4 regions of the Streptomyces sp. NPDC088707 genome follow, and region 1 is predicted to be linked to each of the others. Evidence: riboswitches for the same ligand, from Rfam matches in the RefSeq annotation. Region 1 holds a riboswitch; each other region holds the start of a gene.

Region 1 (4,771 bases):
GTGCCGTACCACTTCGACTTCACCGAGTCGGGCCGCTCGGTGATGTCCGTCGAGAAGCTCTTCGGTCTCCGCGACCGGTACGTGCTCGACATAGCGGATCCGGAGCTCGACCGGCGACTCGCGATAGCCCAGGCCGTGGCCCTGGACGCCCTCCAGTCCCGCTGACGCCCGGCTCACCCGCCGACCGGGGAAGGGGCGTCTTACCCTGGAGGGACGGGCAGGGGACGGAGCGCGGCGTTCCTCCCCGTGCCCGCAGCCGCGCAGGCGGAAGGACGACGGGCCATGTTCTTCAGTGATCGCATCGACGCCGGTCGGCAACTGGCCGCCCGGCTCGACCATCTCAAGGGCCATGACGTCGTGGTGCTCGGTCTGCCGCGCGGTGGGGTGCCGGTGGCGGCCGAGGTGGCCGACGCACTCGACGCCCCGCTCGACATCTGCCTCGTTCGGAAGCTGGGGGTGCCGCAGCAGCCGGAACTGGCGATGGGCGCGCTCGGCGAGGGCGGCGTACGGGTGGTGAACGAGCGCGTGCTCCACGAGGCCGGTGTCGGCGCGCGTGCTCTGGCCGCGGTCGAGGAGCGCGAGCACGCCGAGCTCGACCAGCGGGCCCGCCGCTATCGGGGCAGCAGACCTTCCGTGCCCCTGGAGGGCCGAACGGTCCTGGTCGTGGACGACGGTCTCGCCACCGGCGCCACGGCGCTGGCGGCCTGCCGGGTGGTGCGGGCCCGGGGCGCCGCCCGGATCATCCTCGCGGTGCCGGTGGCGCCCCACGGATGGACGGCCCGGCTCGGTGGCGAGGCCGACGAGACGGTGAGCGTCCACGCGCCGGAGATCTTCTACGCGATCGGGCAGTTCTACCAGGACTTCACGCAGACCCCGGACGCTGAGGTCGTCGCCTGTCTGGACCGCATCCGCGCCGTCCACGGACCGGTCGTCCAGGACGCGGACGTACGCATCCCCGTCGCCGACGGTGTCACGCTGGCCGGCCGGCTCGCGGTGCCCGAGGGCGCCACCGGGATCGTCCTGTTCGCCCACGGCAGCGGGAGCAGCCGGCACAGCCCCCGCAATCGGGCGGTGGCGGGGGCGCTCAACCGGGCGGGACTGGGAACGCTGCTGTTCGACCTGCTCACCGAGGCCGAGGCGGTCGACCGGGCGCATGTCTTCGACACCCCGCTGCTCGCCGGCAGGCTGGCCCGCGCCACGGAGTGGCTCGCCGGACGGCCGGAGAGCGACGGCCTTCCGCTGGGCTACTTCGGGGCCAGTACGGGAGCGGCCGCCGCGCTGTGGGCGGCGGGCGACGTCGAGTCCTCCGTGGCCGCCGTCGTCTCACGCGGTGGCCGGCCGGACCTCGCGGCCGACCACCTGGCGCGGGTCGAGGCCCCGACGCTTCTCGTGGTCGGCGGCAGGGACGCGCTGGTCCTGGACCTCAACCGGCGGGCCGAGTCGCTGCTGCGGTGCGAGAGCCGGCTGGAGGTCGTGGAGGGCGCCACACACCTCTTCGAGGAGCCTGGCGCCCTGGAGGAGGTGGCGGAGCTCGCCACCTCCTGGTTCACCGGGCACTTCCGGAATCAGTAGGCGCCGTTGACGTTGTCGATGGAGCCGTAGCGGTCGGCCGCGTAGTTGCAGGCGGCGGTGATGTTGGCGACCGGGTCGAACAGGTCCATCGACGTGCCGGGCACGTGGTAGGCCAGGAAGGTCGGCTCGATGACCTGGAGCAGACCCTTGGAGGGCGTGCCGGCCACGGCGTTGGAGTCCCAGAGGTTGATGGCCTGGGGGTTGCCGGAGGACTCCCGCATGATGTTGCGATGGATCCCCTCGTACGAGCCGGGGATGCCGCGCTGGGCCATGATGTCCAGCGACTGGCGGATCCAGCCGTCGAGGTTGTTCGCGTACTGGGTGGCGGCGACGGGCGCGGCCTTCACCGGAGCGGCGGCGGCAACGGGAGCGGCGGCCGATCCGCCGGTGGCGACGGCCGGGGTGGCGCTCCGGCGCTCGGAGCGGCTCGCCCGTTCGGTCGTGGCGGTCTTCTTCGCCTTCGCGGAAGCCGCGGCCTTCGCGGGAGCCGCGGCCTTCGCGGGAGCCGCGGCCTTCACGGAAGCCGGACGAAGCGTCAGTTCAAGGCCCGGGTGAATAAGTGACGGATTGTCACCCACGGCGCTCTTGTTGGTGCTGTAAAGGCCCTTCCAGCCGCCCTGAATTCCCTTCTTCTGGGCGATCAGGGAAAGGGAGTCGCCGCTGACGACCGTGTAGGTGCGCGCGGCGGCCGGAGCGGCCGGAGCCTTGGCGGCGACCGGAGCGGCGGGAGCGGTGATGGCCTGGGCGGCGAATTCCGGAGCTCCGGAGACGGGCGCGGCGCCGGCCACGGCCGGGGCGATCAGCGGGAGGGCGAGAGCGGCTCCGCCCGTGCCGACCAGCGCGAGTCCACGGGAGACGGGGCGGCGGCGGGGACGGCGGTGCTTACCGTGAGCAGGCATGACGGGATTCCTCTCCGGCGCCTTCGGGGTGAGCTGTCGGGTTCGGACTGGAGATGTCCGGCCGCGCGCACGCGGCTTCACCCCGAGCCGTTCCGGAATCCGGGCCGGCGTATTCGTGGGTCCCCCGCTCCTGCCATCGGGTGAAAGGGAGGTGTTTCGAGCGGTGGCAGGATTCGGCGATCCACTCGAATGGAGGTGACCGTAGGCCAGTAATGCGACGGAGAACAAGAGGATCTGTGTCCGGGTGTCGGCGAAAGGATCACCGAATTCATGGAATTCAAGATCGATGGTGACTCCTCGGCATCGAACTTCCTTGTCCCGTACGGCCTGCGCGGATTCCGGTCGCCGGCGCGTCGCGGGGAAAGTGAGTCGCGTCACCGGGTGCGTAATGTCCGAATGCGCACGCAAATTCGGTTAATGGGGAAGTGGGTGATAAGCGGCCTGTTCGGTCGCGAGGACACGCAAGGGCATACGTAGCAAAACCGACATTCCTCGTGAAAGATGGAGCCACCCGACCGAGGAGTCACCCGGATGCCGTCCTCCGCCTCCCTGCTCAACCCCGAGACCCTCGACCGCGAGGCCGCCGCCCTCTACGAGAGCGCCGCATGGCAGCGGATCGTCACGGACTGGACCGAGCCGTCGACGCCCGCACCCGCAGTCGAGGGCTGGCGTGACCTGCTCAGCGTGCCGGTGGAGCGGCTCGTCGCCGACGCGCTCGAAGCGCTGCCGCCGTCCCTCCCCGCCGAGCGCCGGCTTCCCGGCCGGATCGGAGCCGTCCTTCCCGACCGGCTGCACGCCTGGCGCCGCATCGGACGGGCCGAGCTGCGCCCCTCGGTCCACCTCGGCTACGCGCGCCTCGTGCTGACGGAGTGGGGCTGGCAGAACGCCCCGTACAAACTGCGCGACGCGCGCGGGGCCCGGTGTGTCTGCGGTGCGCTCCTCGCCGCGCACCGTCTCGGCTACGGCAGCGCGACCACGATGAACGAGGCGGCCGCCTGGATCATGGCCGAGCTCCGGTCGCGGGGGTGGCACGAGCTGATCGGGCCGTGGAACCGTGCTCCGGGCCGTACGGCCGCCGATGCGGTGGCCCTCCTCGACGCGACGATCCACCGCGCGGCGCACGCCGGACGCTGACGGCCCGACCGATGGAAGCCTGACGGCCCGTCCGCGGGCGCGGGGCGGCGGAGAAGCCGCCGCCCCGCTCTCGGAGGGTGGGATCACCCGGTGATGCTGGGCACTCCGGTCTCGATGTGACCGGTGTACCGGCGCGACCAGGTCCCGTCGATGTCGGCCAGGACGGTGAAGTCGTACCAGCCGTTGTGGTAGGCGACCGCGTTGAAGAAGTCCTCCCGCGTGGAGTCGGCCGGGACCGTGTAGGTCCAGGGGCCGTCCGTGCGGTACGCGTTCGAGCGGATCGTGAACGTCACCGGTCCGGCCGAGGTGTTGCTCAGCTTGAACCACAGGGCCGTCCGGCCCGTCCCCGCCTCGGTCGCGAACCGGGAGGTGACCTCGACGGCCTTGCCGGCCTTGGAGGCGTCCCCGATGAACCGGCGCAGGAAGCGGTTGGGGCCCATCATCGAGATGTCGTACTTGCCGGACCCCGAACCCAGTCCGATGTTGAAGTAGTCGGTGGCCGTGCCGCCCGGGTCGACGGTGTACTGCCAGGCGGCCGTGTCGCGGTGCTGGTGCGGATGGATCGAGAAGTGGGCCGCCCGCTTGGCCTCGGTGCCCTGGTTCGTCATCGAGAACCAGGCGAGGATCTTGCCCGCCGCCCCGAACTCGAAGCGGTCGAGGTTGCCGTTCACCTGGTACGGCAGGGCGCGGGCGGGCCGGGTACCGGCCTCCTGTGCGGGCTGGGCGTTGTTCTGGGGCACGGGGTTCGGCAGCGGGCCGCAGGTCGCCTGGCCGATGACCTTCGCCGTGGAGGGGAGGCCGGCCGGCACTCCGTACACCGGGTGGGCGAAGTCGAAGACGCCGGTCAGATCTCCCGTCACCTTCCGTCGCCAGGCGCTGATGTTGGGGCAGGCGGCCGGGGTGCCCAGGGCGGCCGTCCACGTTTCCATGAAGCGCAGGACCGAGGTGTGGTCGAAGACCTCCGAGCTCACCCAGCCGCCCCGGGTCCACGGGGACATGACAATCATGGGGACCCGGAAGCCCAGGCCGATCGGTACGCCGTCGAGGTACTCGCCCGGGGTGCCCGGGGGAGCGACCGGCGGCGGCACATGGTCGAAGAAGCCGTCGTTCTCGTCGTAGTTGAGGAACAGCACGGTCGAGTCGAACACGTCGGCGTCGGCGGCGAG
Region 2 (4,771 bases), on a different contig from region 1:
GGACCGCCCTGTACGGTCGGGGAGTGAGCACCACCCCCGGAACCGGTCCCGCCTCCTGCCCCGCGTCGCCCCCCGCCCCCGAGCTCTTCACCTGGGAGTTCGCGAGCGATCCGTATCCCGCGTACGCCTGGCTCCGCGAGCACGCGCCCGTGCACCGGACGACGCTGCCCAGCGGGGTCGAGGCCTGGCTGGTGACGCGGTACGGGGACGCCCGGCAGGCCCTCGCCGACCAGCGGCTCTCCAAGAACCCCGCGCACCACGACGAGTCCCCGCACGCCAAGGGGAAGACGGGCATCCCGGGCGAGCGCAAGGCCGAGCTGATGACGCATCTGCTCAACATCGACCCGCCGGACCACACCCGGCTGCGGCGCCTCGTCTCCAAGGCCTTCACCCCGCGCCGGGTCGCCGAGTTCGCCCCGCGCGTGCAGGAGCTGACCGACCGGCTCATCGACGCCTTCGTGGAGAAGGGGAGCGCGGACCTCATCCACGAGTTCGCCTTCCCGCTCCCCATCTACGCGATCTGCGACCTGCTCGGCGTGCCCGAGGAGGACCAGGACGACTTCCGCGACTGGGCCGGGATGATGATCCGGCACGGCGGAGGCCCGCGGGGCGGGGTCGCGCGGTCGGTGAAGAAGATGCGCGGCTATCTCGCCGAGCTGATCCACCGCAAGCGGGAAGGCCTGCGGCAGGAGGGGGCGGACGACCTCATCTCGGGACTCATCAAGGCCTCGGACCACGGCGAGCACCTCACCGAGAACGAGGCCGCCGCCATGGCGTTCATCCTTCTCTTCGCCGGCTTCGAGACGACCGTCAACCTCATCGGCAACGGCCTGTACCAGCTCCTGCGCCACCCCGCGCAGCGCGAGCTGCTCCAGGCGTCGATCGCGGCGGGGGAGACCGGGCTCCTGGAGACCGGGATCGAGGAGCTGCTGCGGTACGACGGGCCGGTGGAGATGGCCACCTGGCGGTACGCGACCGAGCCGCTGACCATCGGCGGGCAGGACATCCCGGCGGGCGACCCCGTCCTCGTGGTGCTCGCCGCCGCGGACCGGGACCCGGAGCGGTTCGACGGGCCGGACGTCCTGGACCTGGCCCGGCGCGACAACCAGCACCTCGGGTACGGGCACGGCATCCACTACTGCCTGGGCGCACCGCTCGCGCGGCTCGAGGGACAGACCGCGCTCGCCACCCTGCTGACGCGCCTTCCGGACCTGCGACTTGCCGCCGATCCCGAGGAACTGCGCTGGCGCGGAGGGCTCATCATGCGCGGATTGCGCACGCTTCCGGTGGAGTTCTCCCCTTCCGCACGACCTCCACGAAGTGATGATCCGTCAGAACTGTGATCTTCACGTGATCGCGGGTGCATCGACTTGTGATGAGCGTTCGAATACGGCTACCTTCCCCGTCAGCTCGGTTCGTCAACGTGGTTGAGTAATTCGGCCACGTCCGGCAACTCGGGTCGTCCACACAGTCGTCACGCGAAAGGCGCTCCTATGCGTTCCGGGAACGGACGTCACCGTCGCCCCCGTCAGGCCCCCGCAATCGTCGTCGCCGCGGGCGTGACCGGCTCCGCCATGGCGCTGCCGCTGCTCGCCACCGGGTCCGCCTCCGCCGCCGACGCCGCCACCTGGGACCGCGTCGCCGAGTGCGAGTCCGGCGGCCAGTGGAGCGCCAACTTCGGCAACGGCATGTACGGCGGGCTCCAGTTCACCCAGGACAGCTGGGAGCGGAACGGCGGCCTGACGTACGCGCCCAGCCCCGACCTGGCCAGCCGCGCCCAGCAGATCGCGGTGGCCGAGAAGGCCCTTGCGAAGGGCTCCACCGAGTGGGCCACCTGCGCGCCGATCGCCGGCCTGACGAACGACGGCACCTCGCCCGGCGTGGACCCCGGCCCCGCGAGCGTCCCCAAGGCCCCCACGGGCCCGGTTCCCGAGTCGAACTGGACCACCGGCCTTCCCGGGACCTCCGGGGCGTCCTCGGCGGAGGCGAAGGAGTCCAAGGACTCCGAAGGTGCGAAGAAGGCCACGGAGTCGGCCTCGCCCACCGCACCCGCCACTCCCGTCTCGCCGACCGCTCCCGTCTCGCCGACCACCCCGGCGAGCCCCTCCGTGTCGACCGACCCGAGCCACCCGACGGTGCCCACCACTCCGGGCACGCCCGATGAGTCCGTTACGCCGGTCACGCCCGGTACGCCCACCGGGCCGGGGGCGACCACGCCCGGCGGCCCGACGGACGACGTGTCGCCGGCCACTCCCGGAACCGGGAAGCACCGGGGCGACGCCGCCCCGGAGGAAACCGGCAACCCGGACAGTTCTGCCGAATCAGGTAGACATGCCTCGTCGGACAACAAGTTGGCCGAAAAGCCCGCGGGGAAGTCTCCGGCTGACGCGTCGATGGAATCGGACGCAACGGACAGTCAGGGCAAGTCGGGCGCCTACCTCGTGCAGCCGGGCGACAATCTGTCCGACATTGCACAGGAGAACGAACTCCCCGGCGGCTGGACCGCCCTCTACGACGCCAACCGGCAGACCGTGGGCCTGGATCCGGACCTCATCCTCCCTGGTCAGGCCCTCGACCTGACGAACGGTTCGACCGCCCCGGCGGAGTGATTCGGGGCTGTATGTCCGGTTCTGGGCAAGTGAGACATGGGTCTCTTCGCCCCAACTGGCGTGTCCCGTCCGCAAACTTTGCTCCCGTCACCTCTCACCTGCACAAACACCCCCCACCGGAAGGCAAGTAGGGGCGTTATTTCCGCAATACGCCTCTTTGAACTTCCGGTGGGTCTGTGTCTACGGTCGTCACCGCTCGCCACCGCGGGCCCCGTCGACCGAAACGCCGAATCCTGCCGTCGGCCGATGGGAACAGTCGTCGCGCAAGCGCCGAAGGCAGGAGTGGGGGACCCAAGGTAAGTGCCGGTCCCGGCCGTTGAGACAGACGGCCGGCGAACGGCTTGGGGTGAAGCCGCGTGCTAGGACACGCGGCCGGGCAACTTTCCGGCCCGAACCCGACAGCTCACCTCACAGGCGTCGGTGAGGAGAATCTCCATGCTGTTTTCCGGTAAGGGCAAACACCGCCGTCCCTCCAAGGCCACCCAGGTCGTCACGCTCGTCGGCGTCACCGGTGTCGCCGTCGCCGCCCCGCTGATGACCGCGGGCACCGCCTCGGCCGCCACGGTCTCCGAGTGGGACACCGTCGCCGCGTGCGAGTCCGGCGGCAACTGGTCCATCAACACGGGCAACGGCTACTACGGCGGCCTGCAGTTCTCCGCCTCCACCTGGGCCGCGTACGGCGGCACCGCCTACGCCGCGACCGCCAACCAGGCGTCGAAGTCCCAGCAGATCGCCATCGCCGAGAAGGTCCTCGCGGGCCAGGGCAAGGGCGCCTGGCCGTCCTGCGGCGTGGGCCTCTCCGGCGCCTCGCCGAACACCGGCGCCGCCGAGAGCGCGCCGCAGCAGAGCACCCAGCAGCCGCAGCAGGAGCGGAAGGCCGAGCAGCCGACCACCCGCAGCGAGCAGCGCCAGGCCCCGAAGAAGGCCACGCAGCAGCAGGCCGCTCCGCAGGCCGCCGCGAAGAAGACCGTCACCACCCCGACCGGCAAGAAGGTCAAGAAGGGCGACGGCGAGTACAAGGTCGTGGCCGGCGACACCCTCGGCAAGATCGCCCAGGCGCACGGCGTCAAGGGCGGCTGGACCAAGCTCTTCGAGCTGAACAAGGACGTCGTCGAGAACGCCGACCTGATCTACCCGGGCCAGCAGCTTCACCTGAAGTGAGCCCGGCGGCTCGCGTGAGTCCGGCGGCTCACGCGGCCCCTCCGACCCTCCCGCGGTGACCACCCCGGCCCGGCGCGCCCATCCCCCGTGCGCGTCGGGCCGGGGTTCCCCCGTTTCCGGAGTCGTACGGAGTCGTATGGCGGCGTACGGCGGTACTCGCGGAGGTACTAAGGGGAGAGCCCGCGGGCGAACCGGACGCCCGGCGCGGTTACCGGCCGGTAGATCTGGGGTCCTTCGTCCCTACATGCATGCCCTTGGGTCCTTTTTCGTCCCAGGGGGCGGGCGCCCGGCTGGCCGGAGCCCCCGAGCCGGTTAGGCTCTTGTCGCAAGGCCAAGCGACCCTGCACCGACCTTGCGTCACATCCAGCGTCACATCCCAAAAAGGAGATGCTCGTGCCGTCCATCGACGTCGTCGTAGCCCGGGAAATCCTGGACTCCCGAGGCAACCCCACGGTCGAGGTCGAGGTCGGCCTCGACGACGGCAGCACCGGTCGTGCTGCTGTTCCGTCCGGCGCCTCCACCGGTGCGTTCGAGGCCATCGAGCTTCGCGACGGTGACCCGAACCGCTACCTGGGCAAGGGTGTCGAGAAGGCCGTCCTCGCCGTCATCGAGCAGATCGGCCCGGAGCTCGTCGGCTACGACGCCACCGAGCAGCGCCTGATCGACCAGGCCATGTTCGACCTGGACGCCACCGAGAACAAGGGCTCCCTCGGCGCCAACGCCATCCTCGGCGTCTCCCTCGCCGTCGCGCACGCCGCGTCCGAGGCCTCGGACCTCCCGCTCTTCCGCTACCTCGGCGGCCCGAACGCGCACCTGCTGCCCGTTCCGATGATGAACATCCTCAACGGTGGGTCGCACGCCGACTCCAACGTGGACATCCAGGAGTTCATGATCGCCCCGATCGGCGCGGAGTCCTTCTCCGAGGCCCTCCGCTGGGGCGCCGAGATCTACCACACCCTCAAGGCCGTCCTGAAGCGCAAGGGCCTCTCCACCGGCCTCGG
Region 3 (4,771 bases), on a different contig from region 1:
GCCTGTGCGAGCGTCTCGTGGAACCAGCCGCCGAGTGAGCGCAGATCCTCGCCCTGCCCGCGCCTGGCCCGCTCCTGCCCCAGCCTCACCAGGCCGCGCAGGACCTTGAGATGCGCCTCCGTGCGCCGCTGGGCGGCGCGGGACGCCCCCAGCGGTTCGAGCAGCACCCGCATGTCGAGCAGATCGGCGGCCTCCTGCTCGGTGGGCTCGGCGACATGCGCCCCGGCATGGCGGCGGGAGACGACGAAGCCCTCGGACTCCAGGGTGCGCAGGGCCTCGCGGACCGGGACGCGGGACACCCCGTACCGGCGGGCCAGCTGGTCCTCGGTCAGCCGGCTGCCCCGCTCGAAGACTCCGGAGACGATGTCGTCCCGGATCGCCGTGCATACCGAGTGCGCGGGAATGCGCATGTCCGACCTCCGCCTTTGGTCTGCGCGAGTCAATTCCGACGGCGCCTGTTCTGCGCCCGATCTGCGACTCTATTGCAGCACGCCGGAATTTCCGATGCCCCGACGGAATATCGGTCTCACGCGACCGACGAAAAGCCCCGGCTCTGTACGAGCCGGGGCTTTTGCGATGCGAGGGGGGCGGAACGCCGGTCCTGCGCGAGGGGTGTCCTGGATCCGTCCCGGATCAGACGCCGACGCCGCGGGCGCGCAGGTACGCGACCGGGTTGATGTCGGAGCCGTACTCGGACGTCGTCCGCGCCTCGAAGTGGAGGTGCGGGCCGGTCGAGTTCCCGGTCGAGCCCGAGATGCCTATCCGCTCACCCGGCTCGACGGTCTGGCCGACGTAGACCCCGATGGAGGAGAGGTGACCGTACTGGGTGTACGTGCCGTCGTTCATCCGGATGACGATGTTGTTGCCGTACGCGCCGCCCCAGCCGGCCTCAACGACGGTGCCCGAGCCGACGGAGACGACGTTGCTGCCGTAGGCGGCGTGGAAGTCGATGCCGGAGTGGCTGCCGGAGGACCAGAGCGAGCCGCCGGTCTTGTAGCCGGTGGACACGTACGTGCCCTCGACGGGCAGCTGGAAGGAGGCCAGGCGGCGGCGCTCGGCCTCACGGGCCGCACGCTGCTCGGCCTCGCGGATCTCCTTGGCACGGGCCTCGGCCTTGCGCTTCGCCTCGGCCTTGGCCTTCGCCTTGGCGGCGACCTCGAAGGCCTCCTGCTCCTGGGCGGCGGCCTGGGCGTCGATCCGCTCGGAGAGCGAGTCCTCGGTGATCACCTTGATGAGACCGGTGTCCTCGACCGAGCGGGTGTCCGTGTCGGCGGCGAGCGCCGGGGAAGCGAGGGTTCCGATGACGCCGGTGGTGGCGAGCGTCGCCGCGCCGGCGATGCCCACGCCGCGGCGCGCCATCCGGCTCGGAGCACGATGCTTCCCGGTGGCACGGGTGAACGCCATGTAGGGGCTGATCCTTTCCTTCCCTCTCGCCTACCGGGTTAGCTGACGGGTTCGGAGCAGGAAGGTCTCCTACGAGCCCCTCCGTACGAGACGAAGGCGCCCGATTCACCCCAGGGACTACGTGTGGGTCCCCGGCTCCCCAGGCTCGCGCCTGACGGGGACTCGGCGATGTCTGTCCGATGCCGCGGGTGCGGCACATGCAACTGGCGAACAGACGGACCGACGCTATGCGGATCGTCTTTCAATCACCAACCGGACACGCATTTTGTAAGACATGCCACAAGGCATACGACCACCCAAGCCCCGAATACGGACAAAGGGGAGGACCCCGACGAACTATGCCGTCGGGGCCCCCCTTTGTCGTGTCGGCGGCGTGAATCAGCCGGTCACGACGGTCACTTCGCCGATCCCGAGCGCACGCACCGGCTCCGCGATCTGCGCCGCGTCGCCCACGAGCACGGTGACGAGCCGGTCCACGGGGAAGGCGCTGACCACGGCGGCGGTCGCCTCGACCGTGCCGGTCTCGGCCAGCCGGGCGTACAACTGGGCCTGGTAGTCGTCCGGGAGGTGCTGCTCGACCTGGTCGGCGAGCGTCCCCGCGACGGAGGCGGCGGTCTCGTACTTGAGCGGCGCGACCCCCACCAGGTTCTGCACGGCCGTCTCCCGCTCGGCGTCGGTGAGACCCTCCGCGGCCAGCGTCCGCAGCACCTTCCACAGGTCGTCAAGAGCCGGGCCGGTGTTGGGCGTGTCGACGGAGCCGCTGATGGCGAGCATCGAGGCGCCGTTCCCCCGGCCGTCCGAGCGGAGCACCTGCCCGAAGGCGCGCACGCCGTACGTGTAGCCCTTCTCCTCCCGCAGGACCCGGTCGAGTCGCGAGGTGAGGGTGCCACCGAGGCAGTACGTGCCCAGGACCTGGGCCGGCCAGACGCTGTCGTGGCGGTCGGGTCCGACCCGGCCGATCAGCAACTGGGTCTGGACGGCGCCGGGACGGTCCACGATGACGACCCGTCCGGTGTCGTCGGCGGTGATCGGCGGCATCGGAAGCGGCTCGGCCGGCTCGCCGGTCCAGGCGCCCAGGGTCTCGGCGAGGACCTTGTCCAGGTCGACACCGGTGAGGTCGCCGACGACCACGGCGGTGGCCGTGGCCGGCCGGACGTACGCCTCGTAGAAGGCGCGGACCGCGGCGGCGTCGATCGCCTCCACGGTCTCCTCGGTGCCCTGGCGCGGCCGGGACATCCGGGCCTCGGCCGGGAACAGCTCCTTGGAGAGCTGCTTGGCGGCGCGGCGGGCCGGGTTGGCCGTCTCGTGCGGGATCTCGTCGAGGCGGTTGCGCACCAGGCGCTCGACCTCGGTCTCGAGGAACGCCGGCGCGATCAGGGCCTCGGAGACGAGGCCGAGCGCCTTGGGCAGCCGGGAGACGGGAACCTCGAGGGAGACCCGTACGCCCGGGTGGTCGGCGTGCGCGTCGAGCGTGGCGCCACAGCGCTCCAGCTCGGCCGCGAACTCCTCGGCGCTCTGCTGGTCCGTGCCCTCGAAGAGGGCGCGGGCCATGATGGTGGCGACCCCGTCGAGACCGGCGGGCTCGGCGTCCAGCGGGGCCGGCAGGAAGATCTCCACGGCCACGACCTGCTGGCCGGGGCGGTGGCTGGTGAGCACCGTCAGGCCGTTGTCCAGGGCGCCGCGGTCCGGGGCCGGGAAGGCCCAGGGCCGGGCGGTGCCGGGCGTCGGCTGCGGGTGGAAGTCCATGCTCGTCAAAGACGTGGCGGCGTCGGTCACTGGTCCGCTCCCTCTTCCTCGTCGTCGCCGTCGGCGTTCTCGCTCTGGTCGGCCGCCAGCGGCTCGTAGACCAGCACCGCGCGGTTGTCGGGGCGCAGCGTGGCCGCGGCGACGTCCCGCACCTCGTCGGCGGTGATCGCCAGGACCCGGTCGACGGCGGTCAGCGCGAGCTGCGGGTCGCCGAACAGCACGGCGAACCGGCACAGTTCGTCGGCGCGGCCCGCCACGGTGCCGAGCCGGTCGAGCCACTCGCGCTCCAACTGGGCCTGCGCGCGCTCCATCTCCTCGGGCGTGGGGCCCTCGGCGGCGAACCGGGCGAGCTCCTCGTCGACGGCCGCCTCGATCTGCGGGACCTCGACCCCGCCGGAGGTCTTGACGTCCAGCCAGCCGAGCGAGGGCGCGCCGGCGAGCCGCAGCATGCCGAAGCCGGCGGCGACGGCCGTACGGTCGCGGCGGACCAGGCGGTTGTGCAGCCGGGAGGACTCCCCGCCGCCGAGGACCGTCAGGGCCAGGTCGGCGGCGTCGCACGCGCGCGTGCCGTCGTGCGGCAGCCGGTAGGCGGCCATCAGCGCGCGGGCCGGGACCTCCTCCTCGACGACCTCGCGCAGCTGCTCGCCGATGACCTCGGGCAGCTCGCCGGAGCGCGGTGCGGGCTTGCCGTCGTGGCCGGGGATGGAGCCGAAGTACTTCTCGACCCAGGCGAGGGTCTGCTCCGGGTCGATGTCGCCGACGACCGACAGCACGGCGTTGTTCGGGGCGTAGTACGTGCGGAAGAAGTTCCGCGCGTCCTCCAGGGTGGCCGCGTCCAGGTCGGCCATCGACCCGATCGGCGTGTGGTGGTACGGGTGCCCCTCCGGGTAGGCAAGGGCGGTCAGCTTCTCGAAGGCCGTGCCGTACGGCACGTTGTCGTAGCGCTGGCGGCGCTCGTTCTTGACGACGTCCCGCTGGTTCTCCATGGACTCGTCGTCCAGGGCGGCGAGCAGCGAGCCCATGCGGTCGGCCTCCAGCCAGAGCGCGAGCTCCAACTGGTGCGTGGGCATGGTCTCGAAGTAGTTGGTGCGCTCGAAGCTCGTCGTGCCGTTGAGCGAGCCGCCCGCGCCCTGCACGAGCTCGAAGTGCCCGTTGCCGTGGACCTGCTTCGAGCCCTGGAACATCAGGTGCTCGAAGAGGTGGGCGAGGCCCGTGCGGCCCGGGACCTCGTGCCGCGAGCCGACGTCGTACCAGAGGCAGACCGCGGCGACCGGGGTCAGGTGGTCCTCCGAGAGCACCACACGCAGGCCGTTCGCCAACCGGTGCTCGGTCGCTGTCAGGCCGCCGGAGCCGGCCTCGGCCGTGGCCGTGTGACCCATGGGCATGTACGTCCCTTCGATCGCGATGTGAAAAGGTCCTGCCACTGTATGCAAGCGCGCCGACACCTGGCGAAGTTCCCGCCCCCGGGAGATGTCCCTCTTCCGGGTCGCGGTCGGCGTTGTCGGTGGCACGGTCCACAATGGTCCGCGTCAGATCAACCATGTTGGTGAAGGAGCCGCAGCCGCGATGGCCCGCCGCAGCACGAAGACACCGCCGCCGGACGACGCGTTCGAGGAGCGAA
Region 4 (4,771 bases), on a different contig from region 1:
TCGCCGGGCTGCTGCTCGCGATGGGCCTGCACGCCGCCTGGAACGGCTCGGCCACCTTCGGCGGCCCCCTGACCTTCTTCGCGGTGTACGGGGCGCTCATGGTCCCCGCCTTCGGCCTGCTGACCTGGCTCGCGGTCTGGAGCCGGCAGCGCGAGCTGCGCACGATATCCGGCGAGCTCCCGGCGTACGCGGCGGCCGGCTGGCTCTCCCCCACCGAGCCGCTCGCGCTCTCCTCGATGCGCGCCCGCCGGCTGGCCCGCTCCTTCGCCGCCCGTACGTACGGGGCACCGGCGGCGCGGGCCGTAGGCGAGTACGAGTCCTTCGCGACGACCCTGGCGTTCCTGCGGGACCGGGCCCGGCGCGGCACGGCCGGACCCGACTTCCCGGCCCGGGAGCAGGAGTTGCTGCACCACCTGTGGCAGCGCCGGACGGTCGCCTCCCCCGCCCTCACGTACGCGGCGCGGGCGACGGGCCAGGTCTGGGCGCCGCCGCAGTATCTGGACTACGACGGCTTCAATCCGTACCGCAGCTAGCCGCGGACGCGACCGCCCCCCAACAGCCGCCGCGAACTGCCGGTGGCGGTCCGCGGGGCCTCCTAGCGTGCCGGTACACCTTTCGTACCCATCCAGGAGGTTGCAGCATGAAGTACACGAGTCGCCCCGCTGTCGGGGGTACCGCGGCCGCGCTCGCGGCCGCCGCGCTGGTTCTCGGCGGAGCGGGTGCCGCGTCCGCGCAGTCCTCGCCCAAGCCCGGGCAGATCACCTCGGCGCAGCTGGAGGCGCACCTGGCCAAGGCGGTCGAGCAGGAGCGCACGGCGGCGGCCTGCACTCCGGCCTGCGCCGGTCAGATCGTGTAGCGGTCCCACCCGACGGACGAGGAGGTGGAGATGAGCACCGCGGACCGTTCCGGAGCGGGCAGGACATGGTGCCCGAGCGGCAAGGCCGACGCACCGGAGTCGGTCGTCCTGGGAGTGCGGTCGGGGCAGGGCGGCGAGGTGGTGTACCTCGCCGATCCCGTGCCGGCCCGAGACGTCCTGCCGGTCGTCCCGAAGGATGTCGAGCCGACCCGGGTCCTGCGCTTCGCGTCGCACTGCGTCAGCAACTGTCTGCACCGCAGGGGCAATGACTGCGGCCTGGTGGAGCGGGTGGCCGCGACGCCGGCGGACGAGCAGCGGAGCGTGCCGCGGTGTCATCTGCGCCCCCACTGCAAGTGGTGGGTGCAGGTCGGTGTGGACGGCTGCCGCAGGTGCCCGGCCCTGGCGACCACCGTCGTCGAGGGCGACGACCTGGGTGCGCTGGTCGCCGACCCCGGCACCACCCAGGAGCAGTTGGACGCCTGGATCGCGGAGGCCGGAGCCGGCGTGCCCGCACGGTAGGGCGGGCGGACCCGCGTCGCCCTCGTGGCGACGCGGGGTGGGCCGGAGGCCGGTGGGCCGGAGGCCGGTGGGTCAGAGGCTGAGGCCCTTGGAACGCAGCCACTCCGCCGGGTCGAGGCCGGAGCCGCCGGGCGTGTGCACCTCCATGTGGAGGTGGGCGCCGGTGACGTTGCCGGTGGCGCCGACGCGGCCGATCGTCTCGCCGGTGCCCACGGTCTGGCCCGCGGAGACCGTCATGGAGGACATGTGGGCGTACCAGATCTCGGTGCCGTCCGAGAGCTCCAGGACGACGCGGTAGCCGTACGAGCCGGACCAGCCGGCCGACTTGACGGTGCCGCCGTGGACCGCCTTGAGCGGGGTGCCGGTGGGAGCGGCGAAGTCGAGGCCGGTGTGGTAGCCGGAGGACCACATCGAGCCGGACTGCATGTAGGTGGCGCTGAGGCTGTAGGAGGAGAGCGGCAGCGTGTAGCTCGCGGCCAGTTTGGCGAGGCGCTCGGCCTCGGCCGCCGCCTCGGCCTTCGCCCTGGCCTCGGCTTCCGCCTTCGCCTTGGCCTCCGCCTCGGCCTTGGCCTTCGCCTCGGCGGCCGCCTTCTCCGCCGCGTCGGCCTTGGCCGCGGCCTCCGAGGCGGCCTTCTCGGCCGCCGCCTTCTCCGCCGCGGCCTTGTCGGCGGCGTCGGCGGAGGCCTGCTGCTGCTCGGCCTGCTGGAGGATGCGGGCGCGCAGGGCCTCGCCCGCGTCGCCGGCGCCGGGCGCGGCCTTCGTGGCCGGGCCGTCCTGGGTGACCAGGCCGGCCTGCTGCATCTGCGGGGCCTTGGCGCCCTGCTCGTCGTCGAGGGTGGCGTACGTGGCGCCGGTGAGCGGGTTCGGGTTGGCGCGGGCCGCGCTGACCGTCTCCTGGGTCTCCTCGGGGAGGAGGTCGCCGACACCGGGGAGGTCGTGGGCGTCCGGCAGGTGGAGGTCGGGCAGGTCCGGGAGCGATATGGCCACCGGGGGCTTCTCCTGCGCGGTGGCGAGGCCACCCGCACCGACGGCCGCGATCACACCGACGCCGAGGACGGTGGAGGAGCGGGCGAAGTTGGAGCGCTGCTTGACGACACGGTGGCGGCCGCCGGAGCGGCTCTCGGCGCGGAGGGATCCCTCGGTGGGGTTCCACTCGGTGTCCGGGGCGGCAGGACCCGCACCACCACCGAAAGCATCGAAGGGGGCTTCGGGTGCGGGAGTGTTGGACGCCACGAAGGCGCGCTCCTTTCCTTCCTTCTCGCCTACCGGGTTAGCTGACGGGTTCGGAGCAGGAAGGTCTCCTACGGGCACGGTCGCACGAGTGCGAGGGCCCGATTCACCCCAAGTAGTGGTTCCCCGGTTCCTTTTCAGGATTCGGCGCGTGCGCACGGTGCCGCCTCTTGCGACGGCTGGGACGACCGCGCTGCGTTATCGAACGTTAATAGACACGGGGTGCCGATTCCAAGCTGTTCCTCTTGATCATTCATTGAATTGGGAGGGAATGGTCCGAGTTGACCCCCCTTCAGCAAGGAAGGCCCAAACCCTCGCGATCTGACGTTATGTCAATTGTTATCGCAGTGACACCTTGCGGCTACGGCCGGTGACCGGGCCCGCCGCCGGGGGATCCGGACCCGCCAGGGGATCCGGACCCGCCCGGCGGCACCACCGGCATCGTCCGGCGCCGCTCCGGCTGCCCCGTCGCCGGACGGCTCACCGCGAGCAGCGCCATGTCGTCGGTCGACCCGCCGCCCGTGTGCAGCCGTACGTCGTCCACGAGCGCGTCGAGCAGCTCCTCGGGCCCGGGGAAGATCCGCCCGGCGAGCCGTTCCCCCGGGTCGTAGAACACGCCCCCGGCGTTCCGCGCCTCCGAGAGGCCGTCGGTGTAGAGGAGCAGGGTCGCGCCCGGCGGGTACGGCCGCGCCTCGGCCCGGTCCGGCCACGCCGCCAGATCGCCCATGCCGAGCGGCAGCGCCGGCTCGCCTGGCTCCATCGTGTCCAGGCGCCCGTCCGCGTACAGCATCAGCGGAGGCGGGTGCCCGCGGTTGACGACCCGTACGAAACCGTCGAAGGTGCCGCTCCCGTCACCGCGCGGGATCTCGGCGAGCACGGCCGTGGTGAAGCCCTCGAAGGCGTCGAGCCCGTGCCGGCGGGTGCCTTCCCGGGCGAGGGCCCGCTCCAGCCGCTGCGCCACGCCTTCCAGGGTCCGCTCCTGCTCGGCCGCCTCCCGGAACGCCCCGATGACGACGGCGACGGCCTCGACCGCGTCCATGCCCTTGCCCCGGACGTCGCCGACCACGAGCCGTACCCCGTAGGGCGTGTCCTGGACGGCGAACAGGTCGCCGCCGATGAACGCGTCCGCCTGCGCCGCCTCGTACCGCGCCGCGCACTGCAGCCCCCCGATCCGCTCGGCGGGCGTCGGCAGCACCGCCTTCTGCGCGGTCTCCGCGATCACCCGCGCCGAGGCGAGCCGCTCGCCGCTGCGGAGGACGACCCGGTTGATGAGCATGGCGAGCGCGGAGACCGTGAGCACGGTCAGGACCTCGGTGAGCGAGGGGATCTCGGTCGCGGTGTCGTTGTAGACGTGCAGCCCGACGGAGGCGAGGACGGCCGCGATCCCGGTGAGCAGCGTCGTGAGGGTGGAGAAGAACGGCGCCGCGATCAGCGGGGCCGCCGAGAACATCGGCGCCGCGCTGTACTTCGGCGGCGTCAGGACGTCGAAGAAGACCCCGCCCACGATGATCAGCGGCGGGAGCGCCCGGATGAACCTCCGGGCGCTCCCGTACGGGCGGCGGCCCTCGCCGCCCCGCCGCCCGCCGATCACTCCTGGGGGGTGCCCCACCTGTGCTCTCCTGCCCGGTCCGTACCCGGCCGCGGCCCGTACCGCGCCCTCCCAGGGTGGCCGCCACCGCCCGGGGCGGCGACTCCCACGGGGCCGACTGGCGTACGGCCCGGGAGTGACCCGCCCCCGCTCAGTCCGCCGGTGCCGCTCCCTCCGCCAGCCGCCCGCCCCTCGCCAGGAGGGCCATCGCCGCAGCGCACCCCCACCCCACCGCGCACAGCGCGAGCCACGGCGCCGCCGACCACCCGGTCACGTCGAGCAGCGCGCCCGTCCCCAGGTTCCCCAGGGTGATCCCGATCCCGCACACCGTGTTGTAGAGCCCGTAGTGGGTGGCCACCCAGCGCCCCCGGGACAGGGCGACGACGGTGTCCATCTCGTACGGGTAGAGCACCGCGTTCGCGACGGCCAGGACGGCCGCGCACAGCAGCAGCCCCACCAGGCCCCGGCCGAGGGCCGCCGGGAGCAGGAACGCCCCGCCCATCAGGGCGAGCCCGAGGACCAGACAACGCTCCCGGCTCAGCCGCCGCCCGCACCAGGCGGTGATCCGCAGCTGCCCG

What was found. Region 1 has a riboswitch for cyclic di-AMP ahead of ACIP84_RS02325 (transglycosylase SLT domain-containing protein). Riboswitches for the same ligand answer to the same signal wherever they lie in the genome.
Positions count from the first base shown of each region.
Region 2: it holds a riboswitch for cyclic di-AMP, as region 1 does, so the genes downstream of both, ACIP84_RS28815 (transglycosylase family protein) here and ACIP84_RS02325 (transglycosylase SLT domain-containing protein) in region 1, are expected to answer to the same signal.
Region 3: it holds a riboswitch for cyclic di-AMP, as region 1 does, so the genes downstream of both, ACIP84_RS31435 (M23 family metallopeptidase) here and ACIP84_RS02325 (transglycosylase SLT domain-containing protein) in region 1, are expected to answer to the same signal.
Region 4: it holds a riboswitch for cyclic di-AMP, as region 1 does, so the genes downstream of both, ACIP84_RS13885 (M23 family metallopeptidase) here and ACIP84_RS02325 (transglycosylase SLT domain-containing protein) in region 1, are expected to answer to the same signal.

Region 1 covers NZ_JBIVLV010000001.1:494,217-498,987, reverse strand. The annotation lists gene ACIP84_RS02335 (hypothetical protein) at 1-165, shown strand, start outside; gene ACIP84_RS02330 (phosphoribosyltransferase family protein) at 283-1,572, shown strand; gene ACIP84_RS02325 (transglycosylase SLT domain-containing protein) at 1,566-2,471, opposite strand; cyclic di-AMP (ydaO/yuaA leader) riboswitch at 2,477-2,660, opposite strand; gene ACIP84_RS02320 (hypothetical protein) at 3,003-3,605, shown strand; gene ACIP84_RS02315 (phosphocholine-specific phospholipase C) at 3,689-4,771, opposite strand, start outside.
Region 2 covers NZ_JBIVLV010000010.1:305,282-310,052, forward strand. The annotation lists gene ACIP84_RS28805 (cytochrome P450) at 24-1,343, shown strand; gene ACIP84_RS28810 (transglycosylase family protein) at 1,494-2,609, shown strand; cyclic di-AMP (ydaO/yuaA leader) riboswitch at 2,868-3,041, shown strand; gene ACIP84_RS28815 (transglycosylase family protein) at 3,045-3,770, shown strand; gene eno (phosphopyruvate hydratase) at 4,158-4,771, shown strand, end outside.
Region 3 covers NZ_JBIVLV010000012.1:145,997-150,767, reverse strand. The annotation lists gene ACIP84_RS31440 (GntR family transcriptional regulator) at 1-410, opposite strand, end outside; gene ACIP84_RS31435 (M23 family metallopeptidase) at 634-1,404, opposite strand; cyclic di-AMP (ydaO/yuaA leader) riboswitch at 1,417-1,582, opposite strand; gene ACIP84_RS31430 (pitrilysin family protein) at 1,783-3,150, opposite strand; gene ACIP84_RS31425 (pitrilysin family protein) at 3,177-4,535, opposite strand; gene ACIP84_RS31420 (DNA topoisomerase IV subunit A) at 4,717-4,771, shown strand, end outside.
Region 4 covers NZ_JBIVLV010000003.1:659,993-664,763, reverse strand. The annotation lists gene ACIP84_RS13900 (PrsW family intramembrane metalloprotease) at 1-533, shown strand, start outside; gene ACIP84_RS13895 (hypothetical protein) at 641-856, shown strand; gene ACIP84_RS13890 (hypothetical protein) at 887-1,375, shown strand; gene ACIP84_RS13885 (M23 family metallopeptidase) at 1,448-2,608, opposite strand; cyclic di-AMP (ydaO/yuaA leader) riboswitch at 2,620-2,765, opposite strand; gene ACIP84_RS13880 (PP2C family protein-serine/threonine phosphatase) at 2,967-4,214, opposite strand; gene ACIP84_RS13875 (MFS transporter) at 4,345-4,771, opposite strand, start outside.